4 regions of the Viridibacillus sp. NPDC093762 genome follow, and region 2 is predicted to be linked to each of the others. Evidence: riboswitches for the same ligand, from Rfam matches in the RefSeq annotation. Region 2 holds a riboswitch; each other region holds the start of a gene.
What was found. A riboswitch is a leader RNA that binds a small molecule or an ion and turns the genes downstream of it on or off. The one in region 2 is predicted to bind cobalamin.

Region 1 (5,689 bases), on a different contig from region 2:
TTGTCTTTCCAACAATTGATTTGAAAATTAATCGTATTCTTCAAGAACGATTTGTTGTTCAAAGCTCCAATAACGCACCTTTATATCGATTATTCCAATAAATATTAAGTGTTTTTATTCTGGCACAATCACAAATAGGTCTAAATATTATTCGCACCACAAAAAAAAATGAGCGCTCCCTTCAGCGCCCATCTTCATATTATTATTTCATTTTTTATAGTTCATCAAAACCATTATCTTGAACATTTACCTTCACATATTGACGTGAACGTTGTTCGAAGAAGTCAGTTTTCCCTAAATCAACATCTTCATAGGCTTTGATCCATTTCATAGGATTTTTGCGGTAGCCGTCAAAAGGTCTTTCATAGCCTAACTGTGAACAGCGTACATTCGTATAGAAGTAAATATAATCTTCTACATCATCTACATCTAAGCCATCAATTTTATCTCCAATGACTTCATGTGCCCATTCGATTTCAAGTGCAGCTGCTTCACGGAAAATATCTTCAACTTGCTTAGCTCGCTCTGGCGTATCGTATTCAGGATACTCTTCTAACAATTCTTTATAGATTTTAACGAATAGGTCAACATGAAGCTGTTCGTCGCGGTTTATATAGTTAATCATTGTACTCGTTGCTACCATTTTTTGATTGCGTGCTAAATGGTAGAAGAATGCGAAACCAGAATAGAAGAATAAACCTTCTAAAATGACGTCATAGACGATGGAATTTAACATATGGTCGATATTAGGTTCTTCAGAAAATGTTTTATATCCTTTAATAACGAAGTCATTTCGTTTTTCAAGGACTGGCTCTGTACGCCAGAAATCAAATACTTTATCTTGCTCATCTTTTGATACTAAACTTGAAAGAATATATGAGTAAGAATGGTTATGAATTACTTCCTGCTGTGCAAGGATAATCATTAAAGCATTTAAGCTAGAATCTGTTAAATAATCTGCCACTTTTCCTGCATAGTCTGTTTGAACACTGTCTAACATTGCAAGTAAACCGATTGTTTTCATAAATGCTTCTTTTTCATTCGCTGTTAATGTTGGGAACTCTTTAATATCATTCCCCATATTAATTTCGAAAGGAGTCCAAAAGTTACCTAACATCTTTTTATATTTTGGATACGCCCAGCTAAAACGAACATCATCCCAGTTTAATATATTTGAAGAGCTCCCGTTTACAATACCTGTTGAACGGTTTGGAGCTGTTTTATCCATTAATTGACGTTTTTCTAGTTTTGTCATCGTAGTTCCTCCTAGCTTGCACATGATTCACATTCTAATAGTTCAACCGATGTTGAGCGGACGTAGTATGTCGTTTTAATGCCCAGTTTCCAAGCATTTAAGTGCAATTCTAATAGTTCTTTAGCCTTGACAGTGTTTTGTACATATAAATTTAGCGAAATACCTTGGTCGATATGACGGGCACGTGCTGCGTTTTGTTTTAAAGTCCAATTTTGATCAATAAAGTAAGCAGATTTGTAATACCAAGTTGTTTCTTGGTTCAAATCAGGGACAGTTACCGGGATCTTATAATCCTTTTTCTCTTCAGAATAAGATTTTTGGAAGATCGGATCAATACTTGCCGTACTTCCTGCAATAATTGATGTTGATGAGTTCGGCGCAATAGCCATTACATAACCGTTACGCATACCATTTTCAGCAACTGCTTGTTGTAATGCAGTCCACTTTTCATCTTTATATTGTCGCTTTGAGAAGTATTCTCCTGTTTGCCATTCCGAACCTTCAAATAATGGATATTGGCCTTTTTCTTTTGCTAATTCCATTGATGCTTGAATTGTTAAATAAGCAATTTGCTCATAAAGCTTATCCGCAAATTCAACAGACTCCTCTGATTCCCATGTAATACTCTTCAGTGCCAATAAATGATGCCAACCGAATGTACCAAGACCGATACCACGATAACGGGCATTTGTACGTTCTGCTTGTGGAACAGGAATACGATTTAAGTCGATAACATTATCTAACATACGCACTTGAATTGGGATCAATCTTTCTAAAGCTTCAGCAGGGACAGCTCGTCCAAGATTGATAGATGATAAGTTACATACAACGAAGTCTCCAGGTTTGCGACGCGTTACAATGACATCATCTTCTAATGTAATTGACTCGAATTTAGTGGCGCTCATATTTTGGAAAATTTCTGTACATAGATTACTTGAGTAAATCATACCTTCATGCTTATTCGGGTTTTTACGGTTTACTTCATCACGATAGAACATGAACGGTACGCCAGTTTCTAATTGACTACGCATAATGCGTTTCATGATATCAATTGCTGGTACAGCTTCACGTGTTAATATCGGGTTCGCTAAGCAAGCTTCGTACTTTTCACGGAATGAACCTTGTCCACGTTTTTCGTCATAGTAATCTTCAAGATTAAAGCCCATTACTTCGCGAATTTCATGCGGGTCAAATAAGTGCCAATCTTCACGTGCTTCAACAGCCTCCATGAAAATATCTGGTAAGCTAACGCCTGTGAAAATATCATGTGCGCGCATACGTTCATCACCGTTATTTAATTTTAAATCAAGGAATGGGAATATATCTTTATGCCAAATATCAAGATAAATAGCAATCGCGCCTTGTCGTTGACCTAATTGATCTACTGATACTGCTGTATTATTTAATTGTTTAATCCAAGGAACAACACCGCTTGATGCCCCTTTAAAACCACGAATGGATGATCCACGGCTACGTACTTTCCCCATATAAACGCCGATACCACCGCCAAACTTCGAAAGTGTCGCAACATCAGTATTTGAATCATAAATACTTTGTAAGCTGTCATCAACTGTATCGATAAAGCAACTTGATAATTGACCATGTGTTTTACCTGCATTTGATAATGTAGGAGTAGCAGTCGTCATATATAAATTACTCATTGCCCAGTAAGATTCTTTAATTTTTGCAAGACGATCTGTTTTTTCATTCTGCATTAGAGTCATCGCTATAATCATCCAACGCTCTTGAGGTAATTCGATTGGTGTTTTGTCAAAGTCTCGAGTTACATAACGATCCAACAGTGTTTTCAATCCGATATATGTAAAGATTTCATCACGTTTAGGTTCAATCATTAAGCCAATCTCTTCAAGTTCCTGTTTTGTATATGACCTTGTTAAAGCTGGGTCATATAAACCTTTTTCGACAAGCTTCTTAACTTGTTTAGCAAATGCTGTGTATACCTGTCCTACTTCTAATTGACGTACTGTAGATGCTTCTTTATAAACACCCGCCAACAATAAGCGAGCTGCAACGAATGTCCAATATGTGTCTTCTTCATCTAAAAAGCTTAACGCTTCTAGGCTCATCGCCTTCGTCCATTCAGCATCAGTGCCTTCTGGATTCTTATTTTCCCAGCGTTCAGACTTTCTAATAAGCTGACTAATTTCCTCTCTACCAAACTCTTCCTCTAATCGAGATAATAATATTGCTCTTTCATATGTCATTAATTGGACCATATCGTCGTCTCCTTTTTTACAAATATAAAAAGCGATGAATCTGCCTTCTTCGGCAGAGCCATCGCTCTAGGTTTTAAAATTGGAAACAGGCGAAATCACAACAAAAAAATACTTTTGAAATCAAAAGTAAATTGTTCAATGTAAAGTCTCTCGCTTCCACTTCTCAACCCCCGAAGAAAGTGTCATCATGCGCAAAAAGGCAGGTCTACTGGCTCATGCATCATCCAACTGTCACCCTTCCCAAGCATTGCTCAGTGGTTAATTGACAGTCGTCCGCATTCACAGTTGCGGGGACAGCTTCGGTTTCTCTACCGAATTCCCTTTTAAACCGTATATGGTACCTTTTTTCGCTCACATACTATATATTGTGTTTTACTGATTAATCTAATCTAACATATTGTGTTCCTGTCAGACAAGTGGAAATGCTAAATTAAAGTAAATGAAAGCAAAAGACCTACGAAAAATGTTTTATTATTTCCTATAATGTCTATTTTTATTTTAAAAAACAGGAGGTTAGAATTGTTTTAAGTAAGAAAATAATAAAAAACTACCCAAAATTGTATTTTGGGTAGCATAATATCTATTTTAGTAACAATTAATCGTCTTCATACTCTTTTTCGAAATCAAGAATGGCACCAGTCTTAGCGTCAATTTCTAATTCGTATTCATACATACCATCTTTTACTTCAACTTCATAAACGCCGTCTTCTTCATCCAATTCAATTTTAGTAATGGTACCTTTTGCTTTTGTTAAAGCAATTTGAGAAGCTTTTTGCTCACTGATGAAAGGTGTTACTGGATTTGGTGTTTTTGTAATTCTTTCTTTATCAGTAATCATAACTTTCCCAGTTATTGCATCGACTTCGATATCATATTCATAATCAGTAGTTAAAATCTCAAAATCATATACTCCGTCTTCACGGTCATATTCAGCTTTTTTCACTGTACCATTAACACTTTTTAAAGCAATTTCTTTTGCTTTTTCAATACCTATTACTTTATTACTTGTTGATGGCTTTGAAGGCTTCTCGGTATTTCCAGTACTTGGAATACCCGGTTTAGTATTTGTGATTACATCGTCAGCTACTTCTGATTCTTTTTTAATAACATTTCCTGTTTTTGCATCGATTTCAAAATCATATTCTGTTGCACCATTAATAATTTCGATTTCGTATACGCCATCACTTTTATCTAGTTTGGCTTTTTGTACAGTACCACCAACATTATTTAATGCTATTTGTTTCGCTTTCTCTAAGCCAATCACTTTGCCAGTTACTACTTTTTTTGAAATCTTCTCTTTTTCTTTTTTCACAATTTTCCCTGTGTACGCATTGATATCAAAATCGTATTCATATCCAGCTCTAATGATTTCAATTTCGTAAATACCATCTTCTCGATCTAATTTTGCTTTTTTCACAGAACCTTTAACCGATTTTAATGCTATTTCTTTCGCTTTTGCTAAACCAATTACTTTTTTATTATTAACTGAATTAGATACTTTTGTTGTTTCTGTTTTCTTTTCAAGTAAATTCCCCGTTTTAGCATCTAATGTTAATTCGTATTCTTTACTTTTGCCTCTTACATCAACTTCATATACTTGAACACCTTTTTCTTTGTCCAATTCTACTTTGTATACTGTACCTTTTACGTAGCTAAGTGCCTTTTTCGAAATTTCTTTTGAAGATAAAATTTTACCTGAGTTAGTTTGAATACCCGCTGCCGCAACTACTCCAGAGACTGCAAGTGATCCCGTAATTGCTAATGCCGTAATCATTTTTTTCATAATTATCTTCCTCCTCTTTGTTGATACTTATACTTTACACAATGAAAATGAAAGAATAAGGAGAATAAGATTAGAATTTGATGAGAAATTATTAATCCCACGTAATGGATAACACTTTGCCGGAAATAGCATGGATTTGGAAGACTGCATCTTTGTCGTTACCTTCAATCTCCACTAAATAATATCCGCCATCACTCGTATCGTAAAAAGAAATTTCATCTACAGTTCCATTCAGTTTTTTCTTAGCAATAGTAATCACTTGTTCCTTAGATAAAAGTGAAGAATCTTGCTCTGCATCTGCTTGAATTTCTGATAAAACTTCCCCATTAATTGCATCTATTAATAAGTTAATATGCTCTTTACCATTTACTACTTCTATTTGATATACCGGTTCTTCCTTATTTGTATTGAGTG
Region 2 (5,689 bases):
AAGGGCCTTGTAGTTTCTGAGCGATATCAACAAAGTTCGGATCATTAGGAGCCAAAAAAGGAGCAAAGAGGGCTACTCCAATCATAAGTAAAATAATGATACTGCTAATCGTCATGAGCTTATGATTTATCAGCTTTCGATTCAACTTTACAATCGGTCTCATTCCACTCCCTCCAATCGAATACGGGGGTCTAGTAAGGAATATGTAAGGTCAACTAAAAGATTACAGACCACAAAGATTACAGTCATAAATAATACACAGCCCTGGATCATTGGATAATCTTGATTTATAATGGACGAGACAAATAATTGTCCCATTCCTGGCCAAGCGAAAATGGTTTCAACAATAACTGCTCCACCTAGCATATTTCCAAAACTCATACCTAGCCCAGTCACTACAGGAAGGAGGGACTTTTTTAACACATGTCTACTAATGATTTTCCCTTGACGCAAACCTCTCGCTCTTGCATATATAACAAATGGTTCATTTATATTTTCAAGCATACTCGCTCGAAGTAATCGTATATTTGTGCCAATATAGCCAAAAGCAAGCGTTAAGGAAGGAAGCACTACATGTTCTAGTGTCCCCCTCCCCAAAACGGGTAATAAATCTAACTTTAATGATAAAAAATAGATTAATAGAAAACCAAACCAAAATGTAGGCATAGAAACACTAACAAAAGCTATTATTCTGCTAAATTGATCTATCCATTTTCCTTTGTAGATAGCCGATAGCATTCCTATTGGTAAGCTAATAACTACAATAAAGAAAAACGCAGCTAATGTTAGTTGAATTGTTGGAACTAAATGTAACAACATCTCGTCCCAAACTGTATTCTTAGACACAAATGAAATCCCTAAATCAAGTTGAATTACATTTCCTAACCACTCAAAATACTGGATATATAAAGGCTTATTTAATCCAAGCTCAAGTCGAAGAGCAGCCACAGCCTCATCAGTAGGCGGAATATTCGATAACCTTAAATAAGCTACTGCTGGATCTCCAGGAATTAAGTGCAGTAAGATAAAAGTGATAATTGAGATTCCTAATAATATTGGAACAAGACTTGCGAAACGCTTAACTATAAACCAACTCATGTAGTACTCCTTAAGTTGTTGTTATTAATAATCCTTCCATCATTCAACATCTATTGTAGTTAAAGGTACCTCTGCTTCTTGAGGCAAAAAATCTAATCCTTTAATATTTTTATGATAAACCGCTACATTGGATTGATAAGATATCGGTAAGTATACCGCTTGCTCATGCAAAGTTGTTAAAATATCGGTATACAACATTTTTCTTTCTTTTTCATCTGTAGTTAAAAGCACTTTTTTAATCTTCTCGTCTATTTCTTTCTTCTCTGGTAACCCCAATAAAGCAGTATAATCTGGACCACCATTTTCTGAATCTGTTGTAATTGAAGCTAAATAAGAATGTGGATCAAAAGGTACGGCCCATGTTGAGGTAAATAATATGTCGTAATTGCCTTGGAATGCCGTTTTCCAGAAAGTATTAGTTTCCTGACTATTCAACTTAATATCAATTCCTAGTTTTCTAAAATCACCTTGCACAAATTCTGCGATCGACTTTTGGATATTATCTGTACTATTAAAAAGGAATTCTAGCTGCAGTTCTTTTCCGTCTTTTTCTCTAAACGGTTTACCCTCTATTTTTTTCCACCCTGCTTTATCTAATAACTGCTCTGCTTTTGCTGTGTCATACTCATATGGATCTATGTCAATTTTTGTGTAATCCAATACAGGTGGAAACAATGTATCTGCTTTTTTTTCCATACCATAAAAAATATTATCGATCACAGCCTGTTTATTAAATGCATAGTTCAGCGCTAAACGTACTTTATGGTCTTTAGTTGCTTCTTTATTTGTATTAAAAAGAAGCGTTCTTGTAGCTGTAGGCTCTGACAACTTAGTTTCATATTTCCCTGAATCCTTTAAAAATTGGAATGAATCTTGACTGATGACCCCATTACCAAAAATAAAATCAAGTTCATTTTTCTCAAATGCTAATACTCTAGATTCTCCGTCAGTAATGACCTTAACAACAACCTTATCTACTTTTGGTTTAGTACCCCAGTACTTTTCATTTCTTTCGAATAATGCATATTCATTTTTCTTATATTCGCTCAGTACCCATGGCCCTGTACCAATTTGAGATTTAAGACCATCCTTAAATGTATCTTGGCTGTCAGGAAAAGCAGCTTCTCCAACAAATCTCAAAGGTCTTATGTATGTTAATTCTTGTAGAGTTGGATAATAAGAATTGTTCAAAGTAAGCTTAAAAGTATATTCATCCACTACTGCTGTATCTTTAATTTGGTTAATTAACTCTACCCATTCATGTTGTTTATGATTATTTAAAATCGTATCGAAATTCTTCTTAACAATTGCCGCATTAAATTTCGAGCCATCAGAAAACTCTACATCTTTTCTCAGATGGAACACATATTCTTTGCCGTCTTTTGAAATATCCCAGCTCTTTGCTAACCAAGGCTGAATATCCCCACCCTTCCCGTAATACACAAGGGGCTCATATACCATTGCTTGTGCAAAAAACTCATTTGGAAAATATGTATGTGGATTTAAATCGCCTATATCTCCAGTCATAGAAAATGTAACAACTTTCTCATTACCTTTAAGTGAAGTAGTTTCTGAACCTTTGGGAGTATTACTGCAACTCGTTAAGAACATTAATAATAGTAAAAAGAGAAGACTTAATAATTTTGATCGTTTGAATAACACTTTTTCTCACCTTCAACTATAAAATTTTATTACCATAAAATATTGGCAAACAAAAAAGCATTCCTAACCCGATAAAAAAGGTCAGCAATGCTTATAGTTTCAGAACAATTTTGTCTCCTAGCACTCTAACACCTCCCTATCTCCCGTAGGTTTATCAGCATTTTTAGAACAGGCAGGTCTTCTGACTTAGGTTCATAGCCTCCATGCGTCTTCCCGGATATTATCCAGTGACTTTCTTGCATGAGACTCACCCTTACAGCGGCGGGACCATGTCGGATTTTCACCGACTTCCCTATTAAGTATTCGTTTTAAACGAACACACCTATTCCAATACTATATGTAATTTTTTGTGCAAATAAAAAAAGTTTTCCTAATATAAAGTATATTCGTTATTACAACTTAAAGCTATATCAATTTTAAGACTTAATTTTATTCAAAAGTTTTACCACAAAAATTTGCACGTTTTTTTTTGCAGTTACACATATCGTTGCTGGTTGTAAACGTTACGTTACATTGCCTTACACCTAAAGTGGAAAATTCCACATTTATGCTTAACAATAAAAAATAACCTGATTATAAATAACTGGTTCGCTTTAAGAGTACTAAAACTAATTAAAGTATCAATTTTGGATTCCAATCGCATATGATTTAAACCTTTTATTATTGTTTACTAAATAAGGTTTTTTTCGCAATTGACATAGTAATTAACAGATTAACAATAGCTAATATCGTTAAATCATTAAGTGGAAACAAAAATACCTATCCTCAGATGCTTTTTAAGTAGCATATTCGACTATTTTAAATAATGGATTTAGAAGAATTTGTAATATACATATATTTGTAACTTACTGATATTCAACTAACGAGGCAGTTTAGTTTAATAAGATAACCTCCATCTGTTTAATTGAGTACCAGCTCATGTAATAATGAGGAACTTAAGATAATTACTACTTTTGCTTATAATTGAACGGATGCCAAGAAAAGCCTCCGCATAGCGAGAAATATGGAGGTGTAAGAGATTGAATAAACAATGGACGATTGGTAAAATTAAAGAATTTGTTGAGAACAATTCGGAAAGTAAGTTGCTAACGACGGAATATCACGGTTTTTCTCAAAAGTTACTATTTTAATGTGCATGTGATAGCAACTTTGAAAAACATTTACGAAATTTAAAAATAATAACCAACGTAAATGTGACGTGTGCCTACCACCAAAAGCGACACAATAACTTATAGCGAATAAACGAAGTGCCGATTTCTATTAAAGAGAAGTTGGCACTTCGTTTATTTTATCATTTCAATTCAAATAAAATTGAACAATTAAGTAACTCAAATTTAAAGATAGAGATTGTCCAAAATGCAAATCATTCCTTTGATATTGAAAAATTCGATACAACAAATTCAATATTAGGTTTATCAAGGGTAGTGAAAAAACTTCAGGAAGCATTAAAGACAATTTAGTGAAATAATGAGATTATCAAAAGATAACCAATTTAGGTCTAATTTAATCGCTAAAATAGATGTACAAGAGGTGCTAATTGCACCCCTTTCTTAATGGTTATTTATATTTTTACTCCTCAATTTCGAACCCGTTAATAATCAACAGACCGTTTACATTTGAATTGTTTGAAGCTTCTTTTTATCAATTTTCCCTACATGTGTTTTTGGTAGTTCAGGGATAAAATAAATATTCCGAGGGATTTTATAACTACCTAGATGACTTCTACAAAGGTCTTGAATTTCTTTAACATTATTAAATGCATCATCAGATACGATAAAAGCCGTAACGATTTCACCCCAGTGACAATCAGCAATTCCTATAACTGCGACCTCTTTCACCTTTGGATGAGTAATAATACATTGTTCCACCTCTTGAGGATAGACATTTTCCCCTCCTGAAATAATCATTTCTTTTACTCGTCCTACGATATAAATATCCCCGTCCTGATCCATCTTCGCTAAATCACCAGTACGAAGCCATCCATTAATAATAGTTTTAGCTGTCTCTTGTGGATTCTTCCAATATTCGCTGAACATATGCTTTCCTTTAATATATAGTTCTCCTACTTCATCACGTCTGCATTCTCGACCATTCGGAGCTTGAATTTTAACTTCATTAAATTGCATACACTTTCCGACAGATCCTAGTTTTATTGCGGCCTCCTCTGGTTGAATAACAAAATTATTGGGACCAGCTTCGGTTAATCCATAACCCTCTTTAAATGGTACTCCCTTTTGTAAGAAGGTTTTATGCACAGTGATGGGACATGGAGCTCCACCTGATAAAAATACTTTTATACTAGGAAAACTTGTTTTCTTGAATTCTTCTGTATCAATCATAGATTGATACATTGTCGGGACAAATAACGAAATTGTTGTGCTGTAACTATTCAATGACTGGATTGCTTCTTGGGGATTGAATTTATTTCCTATTACAACTGTACCTCCAGCCATTAATATTGGAATTGATAATGCATTCAATCCTCCCGTATGAAATAATGGCATATAATTTAATGTGCAATCATCACTACTAATATTCCAACTAATAATAGTATTGAAGGCATTCCAATTTATCGCATCATATGATAAGACTACACCCTTTGGCTTTCCAGTTGTCCCACCAGTATATATCATTAACCATGCGTCTTTCGAATTCCAATTATTTGTTGGTACATTGAAGTGCTCTGCTACAATCTCTATTGTAATTGGGTATGCTTTCATATGTGGGTTATTAGCTATAAGCTTCATAAATTGATCTTCATATAGTATTAAGGCTGGTGTACAATCGTCAAGAATATAGTCAAGTTCTGAATGACTTAATCTCCAGTTTAAGGGAACATAGATGTAACCACCGATGGCACATGCAAAAAGAATGGCAAATAGATCAATTCTATTTTCCGCAATCACGGCGACCCGATCACCTTTTTGTA
Region 3 (5,689 bases), on a different contig from region 2:
AATAATGGTTTTATGCGGTTTATGAATCGTATTTAAAAGTGACATGATTTGCTTAGAATAATATGCATCGAGACCTGCAGATGGCTCATCTAAAATAAAGACATCGGGATTCATTGCTAAAACTCCAGCAATAGCGACACGTTTTTTCTGCCCTAAACTCAAAAAGTGAATCGGTTTTTGTTGTAGGGGTATAACTTCAGTTTCTTGCATCGCCCAGTCAACTTGTTCAACGACTTTTTCTTTAGACCAGCCAAGATTAATAGGTCCAAACGAAATATCTTGTTTTACAGTGCCAGAAAATAATTGAGAATCCGGATCTTGAAAGACTATGCCAACTTGCTCTCGTAACTGTGATAAAGATTTTCGTCCATATTTCATCCTTTGACCTTTAAAATGTATCTCACCTGAAGTGGGTTGCAATATCCCATTTAAATGCTGAAATAATGTAGATTTACCAGCACCGTTATTACCGAGTAATGCAATTTTCTTACCCTTTTTTATAGAAAGAGAAAGTTCGTTTAATGCAATCGTGCCATCTTGATAGCTATGTGTAAGGTGTTGAATGTCAAAAAATAGCTCATCCATTTAGACTTCCTCCGAACCGAATATGAACAGATACAATACTAATTGAAATGAGTCCAATTACTACCCAATTTCTTTTAGAAAATGAATATTCATTCTCTAATAATTTTATATCTTCCGTATAGCACCGAGAATTCATCGCAATAATTAATTCTTTAGAACGCTGAAACACATGGACAAATAAGGAGGAAACAAGTAACCCTAACGAATTAATACTTTGTTTTACAGTTAAATAACCAAGACGAGAATTTTGTGCTTGATGAATTTTAAGTGATGTTTCCAAAAAAACAAAAATGAAGCGATATGTGATCTCGGTTAATTCGATTAATAATGCTGGTACTTTCAGCTTACTTAAGACATGTAAAATATCATGTACAGGTGTAGTCAATGTTAAGAAGTATAAGCAACTAATACTACTTAGCACTGTAAAAAATAATTGAATTGCCGTCTCAACACTATTTTCCGTAATAAAAATATGTAATCCTAGAAATTTAGTTGTCCAAAGTGATGAGGTAATTAAGGAATAGTTACTTGAAAATGAAATCAAAATGGTCAGCATACTCGATAATAGGAAAAAACTAGGTACTAATAATAACTTGAAATAATATTTAAAAGGAATTTTTGCACCTAAAATTGTAAAAGCACTCATCACAATAAGTGTGATGAGTGATACAAGTGTGTCTCTCACAGTTAACGAAAATAACATCAGAAAAAAGGTAAATACCATTTTTTCTATTGGATGAATATGCTGCCAACGATTCATATAAGCATATTTATCAATAAGAAGCATCTTATATTTGCCCCTCTTTATTTTTAACAGTATCTTTTCGTTTGTATTTACCTCTTGTTAAACCAACAAAGTAACCGATAAAGCCAGCACCAATCGCTGCTTGAAGACAGAATAATAGACTTTCGATTTCACCACTTGGTGGTTCCCAAATACTTGAGAACCAAGGCTCATAAGAAGCATTTATTTCACCAATGGCAGCTTCAGCTTCACCATCAGCCCCTCCGAATTCAGCTCCTTTTTGAATGAAAAGAGGGAAGATTGCAAGAATGACAACGATTGAGATTAGTATTAGATTTTTTTTCAACGTTGTTCAGCCCCTTTCGAGAGAACGCGCAGCGCTTTTAGCTCAGCTACGTTGTATTTTTTTAAGAAATTCATAATGACCACAGTTAAAATACCTTCAGAAATAGCTAAAGGAATTTGCGTTAATGCGAAAATACTACTGAATTTAGTGAAAGAAGCAAAGAATCCACCGACTTCAGAAGGGAAAGCAAGTGCTAATTGAATAGAAGTGACTAGATAAGTGCCAAGATCACCTAAAGTTGCAGCCAAAAATACAGCAAATGCAAAAGGTAAGCCTGCTTTAGAAGTCCCTTTGTATACACCGTAAGCAATTAGAGGACCAACGACTGCCATTGAAAAAGCATTTGCACCAAGTGTAGTTAAGCCACCGTGAGCTAAAAGCAATGATTGGAATAAAAGAACAATAAAACCTACAATACTCATTGCAAATGGTCCAAATAATACAGTTCCTAAACCTACACCAGTAGGGTGAGAACAACTACCTGTAACAGAAGGGATTTTAAGTGCAGATAAAACAAAAGCAAAAGCCCCAGATAAGCCAAGCATCATTTTAGTATCTGGATTTTCCTTAATTGTTTTACTTATTGATCGGAAACCAATAATCAAAAACGGAATTGTTACTGCCCACCAAAAGATAGCCCATTCAACAGGTAAGAACCCCTCCATAATGTGCATGGCAAATGCTTGTTTTGGAACAATCATGACAAATGCTAAAAAGTAGATTATTTTCCAGATAAATATTAATTTTAACTTATTCATATTATTCTCCCTTTTGTTTATGTATTTTTATTGGATATACAGTGATATACAAATAACACCTCCTATGAAATACCTCTCTAGATAGGGCGTACAGCAATTTTTTTAAATAAAAAAGCACCTCTTTCATAGAAAGAAGTGCGTGAAGGAAAAGTCATCAAAAAATAAGACTTACTCACTTTCACACCCATCCTCGTAGGTTGAAACAGTTCCTCACTTTATGGCAGGTCTCCTGGCTTAGATTCATCATTTTGCTACAGCCTTCCCGTCATTTGACAGTGACATCTTGTAGCAAAACTCCTCAATACAGTGGCGGGACCGCGCCGGATTAACACCGACTTCCCTTTTCAGTTAAACGCTAATTTAACACCATAAAGTTTATTGAATTGTTTGATTTCAGAATATAGTGTATCATGGGAAATTTCTTTCTACTAGATTTTTTTTATGTGATTTTCAAAAATATTGAAAATGAGTAGTAAAGTAGATATAACTGTTTTGAACGACTTTATATAGGTGAAAATGCAAACTTTAAATTATGACAAGATAATATTCATAAAAAAACTATTTGAATCTAGTAAAATTTAGTATATGATAGTTACAGATTTAGAATTTACTGAATAATACAATTGAATATCAAATTTAAAAGTGCCGACATGTTTGGACTATTGAGCATGTTGGATAATAGGGAAATCGGTTAGAATCCGATGCAGCCCCCGCTACTGTACCGCTGATGAAATGATAATACTCACTGGTGAAATACTGGGAAGAGATCAAAGTAAAGTGACGCGTAAGCCAGGAAACCTGCTTTTATAATTATGAACGATACTTTTCGGAGGGAAAGGTGAAGGCTACAGTGGACGACGCTTATTTTTTGTGTTGTCTGAATAATCTAGTTTTTAAACCTTAATTCTTTGAATTAAGGTTTTTTTATTTGCCAAAATAGATAACTAGTTGCCAATTCACCCTATTTCCATAGATTTTTCTTGAAAAATGATGAACATCGTATGGGAGGAACACTATGACAACTTGGAATTTAGAAAGTATGAAAAGCCATTTGCTTATTTGCAATGGCAGTAGTTGTTTGAAGAAAGGCGCGGAAGAGGTAACGCTGGCAGTCAGAGATGAGATTGCTATGCTTGAGATTGACGAACAAATACATACTACTCGAACTCGCTGTAATGGGCGTTGCAAAGATGCCTGTGTCGTAATTGCATATCCACAAGGTACTTGGTATAAAGCTGAATCTCCTGAAATTGGTCGTCAAATTGTACGTGATTGTATGGATCAGCAAGTTGCACCTCATGTTGTATACCAAACAATTAATGGCAACATGACGCAAAACCCGACATCAGGAGCGATTAAAGGTATTTCGAAAAACAAATAGTTAGATGTAACGAAAAGGAGATGTTTGAATGTCGCAACTTGGAAAACTTTATGTAGTCGGTTTTGGTCCAGGTGATTTTAAACATATTACAACTAGAGCAGTTGAAGCATTGCAAGAAAGTGATTTCATTATCGGTTATAAAACGTACGTTGAACTCATTCAAGATTTAATTGATAGTAATACAGCAGTCATCAGTACAGGTATGACTGAAGAAGTTTCTCGGGCTCAAGAAGCTGTAAGACAAGCTGAAAATGGTAAAAAAGTGGCAGTTATTTCAAGTGGAGATTCCGGTGTCTACGGAATGGCCGGACTAGTTTATGAAGTGTTAATCGAAAAGGGATGGACAGAAGAAACTGGTGTTGAAATTGAAGTTATTCCTGGTATTTCGGCTATTAACTCTTGTGCTTCTTTACTTGGCGCACCAGTCATGCATGATTCATGTACGATCAGCTTAAGTGACCATCTAACTCCATGGGATTTAATAGCAAAACGTGTGGAAGCTGCGGCAATGGCGGATTTTGTAATAGCTCTTTACAATCCACGTAGTGGCCGTCGTACACGCCAAATTGTCGAAACACAACGTATTTTACTACAGTATCGTTCACCTGAAACACCAGTAGGGTTAGTAAAAAGCGCCTATCGTGATAGACAAAATATCATCATTACTAATTTAAAAGATATGTTGAATCATGATATTGGCATGTTAACGACAGTTGTCATCGGCAATTCATCGACATTTTTGTATGACAATAAGATGATTACACCTCGTGGTTACCAAAGAAAGTACACATTGAATGCCGAAAAACAACCACTTAAACCACATCAACGCTTGAAAGAAGAGGCTGAGCCATGGGCAATGGACCAAGAAACCGGTATTCAGCGTAGTCAAAATATTGAAAGTACACCTGCTTTAGAAAGAGCCCAGCTACAGTCAGTTATAAAAACAGAACCAAAACCTGAAATTAGCTCTTTTGAAATGGCATTAGATGCATTAACTCGTGTGACGGGTCAACAAGTGGAAACTCAAACTACTTTTGTACAACAAGAAATGGAATCTATTTTCGAATTAGCCGTAAGCCCTGGGGTTGCCAATAAAAGATTTACACCAAAACAAATGTTGACATTAGCTGAAGTAGTTGGAGAAAAAGGGACAATGGAATATACACCAAATCATAATATTCTTTTGAAAATTCCAACAACAATACCAGATATCATTACAGCTAAACTGCAAGAAGCAAACTTTATTCTGTCACCAGTAGGTGATGTTGTCACAATAAAAGCATGTGATTTCTGTAATGGTGAAAAAACTGGCGGTATTCCATATGCAGAGGAACTTCAAGAAAAACTTGGCGGTCTGAACATGCCTAAAGAATTTAATATCGGTTTTAATGGCTGTGGTATGGCATGTTACAAAGCTGTGATGGAGGACGTCGGAATTGTCTATCGAAAAGGTAAATTTGATCTTTTTGTAGGTGCGAAACCAGTTGGTAGAACGGCTCATCCAGGACAACCGGTAGCAGAGGGCATCGAGCCTGAGAAAATTGTAGAAGTTGTCAGCAATATTGTTGAAGAATATCGTCAAAACGCACATCCGAACGAGCGCTTGTTCAAATACTTCAAACGTGTGAAGCGAATTCAAGGATTTAACTATCAAGATATGTCACCAAAAATTGAAATTGAACCTGCACCTTGCGGGGATTAACACTAAGGGGGAATTGTATTTATGAAAGCCATATTATTCGTAGGTCATGGTAGTCGTTTAGCAGAAGGTAATGCAGAGGTTAACAAATTTGTTGAGCAATTAAAGCCAACTTTAGATGATCAACTACTAGTAGAATCTTGTTTTTTAGAATTCGCATCACCAAACATTGCGC
Region 4 (5,689 bases), on a different contig from region 2:
AAGTATCAAGCAATCACTCTAATTGATTTTTTAAGTGAACGATATCAAAGTAAAACGGTTGTCATTGTATCAGCAGTTAGTATTATTTTATTCTTATTTGCATCCATGGCAGCTCAGTGGATTGGCGGGGCGCGATTAATAGAGTCATTAACAGGCTTAAACTATTCTACTGCATTGTTTATCTTTGCAGGTGCTGTATTAATTTACGTGATTATTGGTGGTTTCCGTGCAGTAGCATTAACAGATGCAGTGCAAGGTTCTGTGATGGTCATTGGGACAATCATTTTACTTGTCGCAACGGTTATTGCTGGTGGAGGAATATCGAATATAATGAGTGATTTAGTCGCTGAAAATCCGAATCTTGTATCACCTTATGGGGCAGATCGTAGTTTAACGCCATTATACGTATCGACATTTTGGATTTTAATTGGGATAGGTGTTATTGGCTTACCTCAAATTGCCGTTCGTGCAATGTCATATAAAAACTCAAAAGGCATGCATACAGCCATTATCATTGGCACAATTGCACTTGCTACAATTATGTTTGGCATGCATTTAATTGGTGTACTAGCACGTCCGGTATTACCAGGCATAGAAATTGGTGATAAAGTGATGCCTTTACTGACGCTAAAAGTGTTACCTCCATACTTAGCAGGAATTGTGCTAGCTGCACCAATGGCAGCAATCATGTCTACGGTTAACGCTTTACTTATCTTAGTAAGTTCAACTGTAGTAAAAGATATTTACTTAAACTATATAAAACCAACTGCATCAGATGCACAGATTAAAAAAGCAAGTTTCTATGTGACTACAGTTATTGGGATAGCAGTGGTTCTAGTAGCTCTACGTCCACCAGATTTACTTATTTGGCTGAACTTATTTGCTTTCGGTGGATTGGAATCCGTATTCTTATGGCCGGTTGTATTTGGTCTCTACTGGAAAACAGGAAACAAATACGGTGCGATTGCATCGATGATTATCGGGATTTCATCTTATATCTACATTGATCAAATAATGCCAAGTGTATTAGGTATGCATACTGTTACGTTGCCGATAATCTTATCTTTAGTAGCATTTGTTGTAGTAAGTCTTGTTACGAAGGACAAAGTTAAGACTGGAAAATCGATTATTTAATAAGAAACACCAAACTTTTAGTTTTAAAGTTTGGTGTTTTTATATGTAAAAACCGGTTAATAATTTTTGTTTATCTAATTGACAGATAACTCTAACTGTTATACAATAATAAAAAATAAAAAAATTGTTATATAACAGGAGGGTTTACATGGAAATGTATAGAGAAGGTTATGAAACGTATTGTCTAGCTTGTGAAAATTATGGTATGGAGTCGATGAATTTTTATCTTTACGTGAGAAACTTAACCGTAGAGCAGTTAAACGCATTCAATCAACATACGAAGGGAAGCGATGATTACGAAGTCTGATGCCATAGTAATTTTATAAAAACCCTACCCGTTGCTAAAAACAGGTAGGGTTTTGTTATGTTTTTATTGTTTTGATACGAAAAAGTCCGAATTTTAATACAATAAAAAATATTAATTTACATTCTAAAACTTTTATGAAATAATTTAGATTAATAGACAAATAAATATTTCTTATAAGAGTGCTTATGTTCATCATAAGCTAAAAGGGAAATCGGTGTAAATCCGATGCAGCCCCGCTACTGTAAGTGTGGATGAAATTGTTGCAAACCACTGGTGCATGTATAATGCGCTGGGAAGGAACAAGAGTAAATAGATACACAAGCCAGGAGACCTGCTTTTATAATGTAGTTTCAATCTTCGAGGGGGAGATTTGGAGCATCGAAGGCCTTTTTGTATATCATTGTACATTTTTCTGGCATTTCGCCGTCCAAATTCTCTTTACATTGTGTAAAGGGATTTTTTTTGCCCTTATATATATGTTCTTCCTTTTAAAGAAAAACTACAAGTAATTAACAATAAAGATATGGGGGATTTCAACATGTACACAAGTAAATGGGTAAGAAAATGGGTAGCACCTATCGGAATGGCAAGTTTATTAGCATTTTCACAACTACCAGGTCAATTGTCGACAGTAAAAGCTGCAGAAAATACGTCAGCGACTGTTCAAGTTCCAGCGAAAGATGTCAGTTATAAAAACGTTCTAAATTCAACAGCGGCATTTTTACTACAACAAGTGCCGAATCCATCATTTGGTGATGAAGACTACGTAACTGATTTCGCTCGTGCTAGCGTACCAGTTCCTTCTAAATACTATGAAACTTATTACAATAATCTAGTCAAAGAGGTTAAAAGTAAGGATGGCAAAATCTCTAAAGACGTTGGTAAATATTCAAAAGTCATTATTGCATTAACAGCCATCAACAAAGATCCGCGTAATGTTGGGGGATATGATTTAGTTAAGTCTATGTATGATACATATTTGACTACAGAGGAAGCAAAAAAATTAACTAATGGGAATAAATTTCATTTCTTAAATGCTATTGATACAAAAAATTATGATTTATCAACGGAACCGAAATATGCGGAGATTACAAGAACTAAATTAGTAAATGATTTAGTAAAAGATCAATTTGAAGATGGATCATTTGCGTGGGCTCTAGATTATGGATCTGATAAAGATTCAACATCAATGACGGCTACTGCTTTAGCGCCTTACACAAAAGATGCGAAGGTAAAAGCAGCTGTTGAAAAAGCAAATGATTATTTAGGCAAAGAACTAGGTGAACAAGGTGGATTCTACTCAGAATGGGCAAAAGGTGACAGTCCTGAAACAGTATCTCAATTCATCATCAATTTAACGTCTAATCAAACAAATCCAAAAACGGACCCACGTTTCATCAAAGGTAATGGTAGCTGGGCTGTTTCTAACCTAGTAAGTTTTGTAGATAGTGCTACAGGTGGATTAAAGAGCGGTTTGTCACTTAAAATTCCAAACTTAATGTCATCAGATCAAGGTTTACGTGCACTTGCTTCATATGACCGCTATGTAAACGGCAAAAACCGTATTTATGATATGTCTGATGCTGCGGAGTCACTTAAATTTGACATTACAGCACCTGAAGTAGCAACAGCTAATAAAGTTAGTGATCAAACAACAATTGTTAAAGGCAAAGCTGAAGCAGGAGCGAAAGTTACGATTTATAACGGCTCTAAGCTACTAGCATCAACTACTGCATCTACAAAAGGCACATACTCTTTAACAATCAAAAAGCAAAAAGCTAATTCAACATTGAAAATTTATGTGACAGATGCATCTAAAAATAAAAGCAAAGCATACACATTAAAAGTAGCTGATAGAACGGCTCCTAAAGCACCGTCAGTTAAAAAAGTAACTATTTCAACTAGTAAAGTGACTGGGACAGCTGAAAAAGGTGCAAAAGTGTATGTATTAAAAGGTAAAACGTCTATCGGTAAAGGAACTGTAAATAGTAAGGGGCAATTTACTGTTATAATTAAAAATCAAAAGGCTAATACTAAATTAACAGTTTATGCCAAAGATGAAGCCGGTAACAAAAGTAATGCAACAAAAGTAGTAGTTAAAACGAAATAATTTGAAAGAAATAGGAAGGGTGTTGGAGTTTATCTCCAGCACCCTATTCCCATCTATAAGAAGAGGTGCGATTTATGAAAAAATTAATACCATTATGGCTAATGATGATTCTCTCATTGATCATTATCACTGGCTGTAAGATTCAATCAGTTGAAGAATATAATAACCAAACTGAGCAAGAACAAAGTGTTGATGAAGCAAGTGAGACTAAGGTAATCGTTAAAGGTGATAAAGGTGAAGAATCAGCAAAGGAAGAAAAAGAAAAAGATTCAACAATAGATGCTATAAAGCCAAATAACGAAGAAGAGGAAAAGACCGAAACAAAGCAAAAGGAACCAAAAAATGAAGAAGAGGTAACGCCAAAAAAAGAGCAACCAACAAGCACACCTAAAACTGATTCAACATCAACTTCGAAAACACCTAGTAAAGATACTTCGACTAGTTCAAATAATGAAAAGCAAGATAAAAGTCCAGCACCAACTAAAGATAAAACACCAACAAAAGATCAGAAGCCTGAAAAAGATAAAAAACCCGAAAACAATAACGTAGCTCAAAAGCCAAGTAAGCCTAATAAAGAAGATGAAAAGAAGAAAGAATATGTGACTATTTCGATTAGTGCTGCAACTTTGCTAACGCATTGGGATATGTTAAAACCTGCATTACAAAGTGAAAAATACGTACCGAAAAATGGTGTGATTTTAAAGTCTACGAAATATGAGATCTTAAACGAAGACGAAACGGTTTGGTCTATTATTAAACGAGCTACAAAAGAACATGGTATTCATCTGGAATATGAAGGAGCGGGCGACAATCAATATGGCTCTGTCTATATCGAAGGGATTAATCACCTTTATGAATTCGACGCAGGGGAATTAAGTGGTTGGATGTACTCTGTAAACGGGCAGACCCCTAATTATGGTGTGAGTGCAGTTACCGTTAAAAATGGTGACAATATTCAGTTTCAGTATACAGTCGATCTAGGCCGTGATATAGGTAGATAATTATTAAAAGGAGTAATAAGCATCATGAAAGCATTTGAAACGTATCACCCTATTGTTCTCTTTGCATATTTTGCATCTGTCATCGGACTTTCCATGTTCTATATGCATCCAGTTTATTTACTTATTACATGTATTGGAGCAATTACATTAAGTCTGTTACTTAATAGAAAATCATTTATTAGCGGCTTAAAATTTTTCGTGCCGATGTTTTTTATCGCTGCAATTATTAATCCACTTATTAGTCATGACGGAGAAATCATTCTATTTTACATAGATTATAATACTATAACATTAGAGGCTATTGTTTATGGATTTGCGATGTCGATTATGATCTGTTCAGTCATTTTTTGGTTTGGTTGTTATAACGTTGTAATGACATCAGATAAATTTCTTTATTTATTCGGTAAGATATCACCTGCACTAGCGCTGGTCATTTCATTAACATTACGTCTTGTCCCGCGTTTTAAACATCAAATTACGATTATTTCACATGCACAAAAAACAATTGGCATGGATATTTCAGCCGGCAACCCATGGCAAAGAGTAAAAAGCGGGATTCGCATCATCTCCATTCTTATAACTTGGGCACTAGAAAATGCAATTGAGACGGCTGATTCGATGAAAGCACGTGGTTATGGCTTGAAGAACCGTTCCACATTTTCATTATTCGTTTTCGAAAAAAGAGATGGATTTTTGCTCGGAATCATATTAACACTTCTTTTAACGAATATTCTTGGCAGTTACTTTGGTGTGACGACGTATTATTTTTATCCAACGTTTACTGAATTAGCTTTAACTCCAATTAGCATAGGACTTTATATTTCTTATGCTAGTTTACTAGTAATACCTATTGTGATTGAAATTCGGGAGGCAATTAAATGGCGCTCATTGAAATACAACATGTAAATTTCCAATATCCAGAAAAACAAGAGCGAGTATTAGATAATATCAATTTAACAATTGAAGAAGGTGAATTTGCTGTTCTTTGTGGTACATCTGGCTGCGGTAAAAGTACGTTATTAAAACATTTAAAAAGAGAGATAGCTCCTCATGGTGAAAAATCAGGAACTATTCTTTATGCGGGCACGGTATTGGCCGATTTACCTGATCGCGTGGCAGCTTCTGAAATCGGTTTTG

Region 1: linked by a shared signal. The riboswitch ahead of ACQKM9_RS07300 (ribonucleoside-diphosphate reductase subunit alpha) and the one ahead of nikA (nickel ABC transporter substrate-binding protein) in region 2 are both predicted to bind cobalamin.
Region 3: linked by a shared signal. The riboswitch ahead of ACQKM9_RS04145 ((2Fe-2S) ferredoxin domain-containing protein) and the one ahead of nikA (nickel ABC transporter substrate-binding protein) in region 2 are both predicted to bind cobalamin.
Region 4: linked by a shared signal. The riboswitch ahead of ACQKM9_RS04430 (Ig-like domain-containing protein) and the one ahead of nikA (nickel ABC transporter substrate-binding protein) in region 2 are both predicted to bind cobalamin.

The regions. Positions count from the first base shown of each region.
Region 1 covers NZ_JBNNUK010000004.1:67,610-73,298, forward strand. Annotated here, with positions in the region: gene ACQKM9_RS07295 (ribonucleotide-diphosphate reductase subunit beta) at 215-1,255, opposite strand; gene ACQKM9_RS07300 (ribonucleoside-diphosphate reductase subunit alpha) at 1,267-3,492, opposite strand; cobalamin riboswitch at 3,674-3,852, opposite strand; gene ACQKM9_RS07305 (PepSY domain-containing protein) at 4,088-5,275, opposite strand; gene ACQKM9_RS07310 (PepSY domain-containing protein) at 5,367-5,689, opposite strand, start outside.
Region 2 covers NZ_JBNNUK010000009.1:64,069-69,757, reverse strand. Annotated here, with positions in the region: gene nikC (nickel transporter permease) at 1-163, opposite strand, end outside; gene nikB (nickel ABC transporter permease) at 160-1,098, opposite strand; gene nikA (nickel ABC transporter substrate-binding protein) at 1,138-2,760, opposite strand; cobalamin riboswitch at 2,915-3,101, opposite strand; partial or broken gene ACQKM9_RS12630 (hypothetical protein) at 3,780-3,988, shown strand; gene ACQKM9_RS12625 (hypothetical protein) at 4,008-4,220, shown strand; gene ACQKM9_RS12620 (class I adenylate-forming enzyme family protein) at 4,371-5,689, opposite strand, start outside.
Region 3 covers NZ_JBNNUK010000002.1:61,647-67,335, forward strand. Annotated here, with positions in the region: gene ACQKM9_RS04125 (energy-coupling factor ABC transporter ATP-binding protein) at 1-585, opposite strand, end outside; gene cbiQ (cobalt ECF transporter T component CbiQ) at 578-1,372, opposite strand; gene ACQKM9_RS04135 (energy-coupling factor ABC transporter substrate-binding protein) at 1,374-1,676, opposite strand; gene ACQKM9_RS04140 (energy-coupling factor ABC transporter permease) at 1,673-2,434, opposite strand; cobalamin riboswitch at 2,637-2,820, opposite strand; cobalamin riboswitch at 3,058-3,254, shown strand; gene ACQKM9_RS04145 ((2Fe-2S) ferredoxin domain-containing protein) at 3,450-3,815, shown strand; gene cobJ (precorrin-3B C(17)-methyltransferase) at 3,844-5,517, shown strand; gene ACQKM9_RS04155 (sirohydrochlorin chelatase) at 5,539-5,689, shown strand, end outside.
Region 4 covers NZ_JBNNUK010000002.1:120,418-126,106, forward strand. Annotated here, with positions in the region: gene panF (sodium/pantothenate symporter) at 1-1,134, shown strand, start outside; gene ACQKM9_RS04425 (hypothetical protein) at 1,283-1,441, shown strand; cobalamin riboswitch at 1,602-1,794, shown strand; gene ACQKM9_RS04430 (Ig-like domain-containing protein) at 1,980-3,551, shown strand; gene ACQKM9_RS04435 (DUF4430 domain-containing protein) at 3,626-4,552, shown strand; gene ACQKM9_RS04440 (energy-coupling factor transporter transmembrane component T) at 4,577-5,458, shown strand; gene ACQKM9_RS04445 (ABC transporter ATP-binding protein) at 5,431-5,689, shown strand, end outside.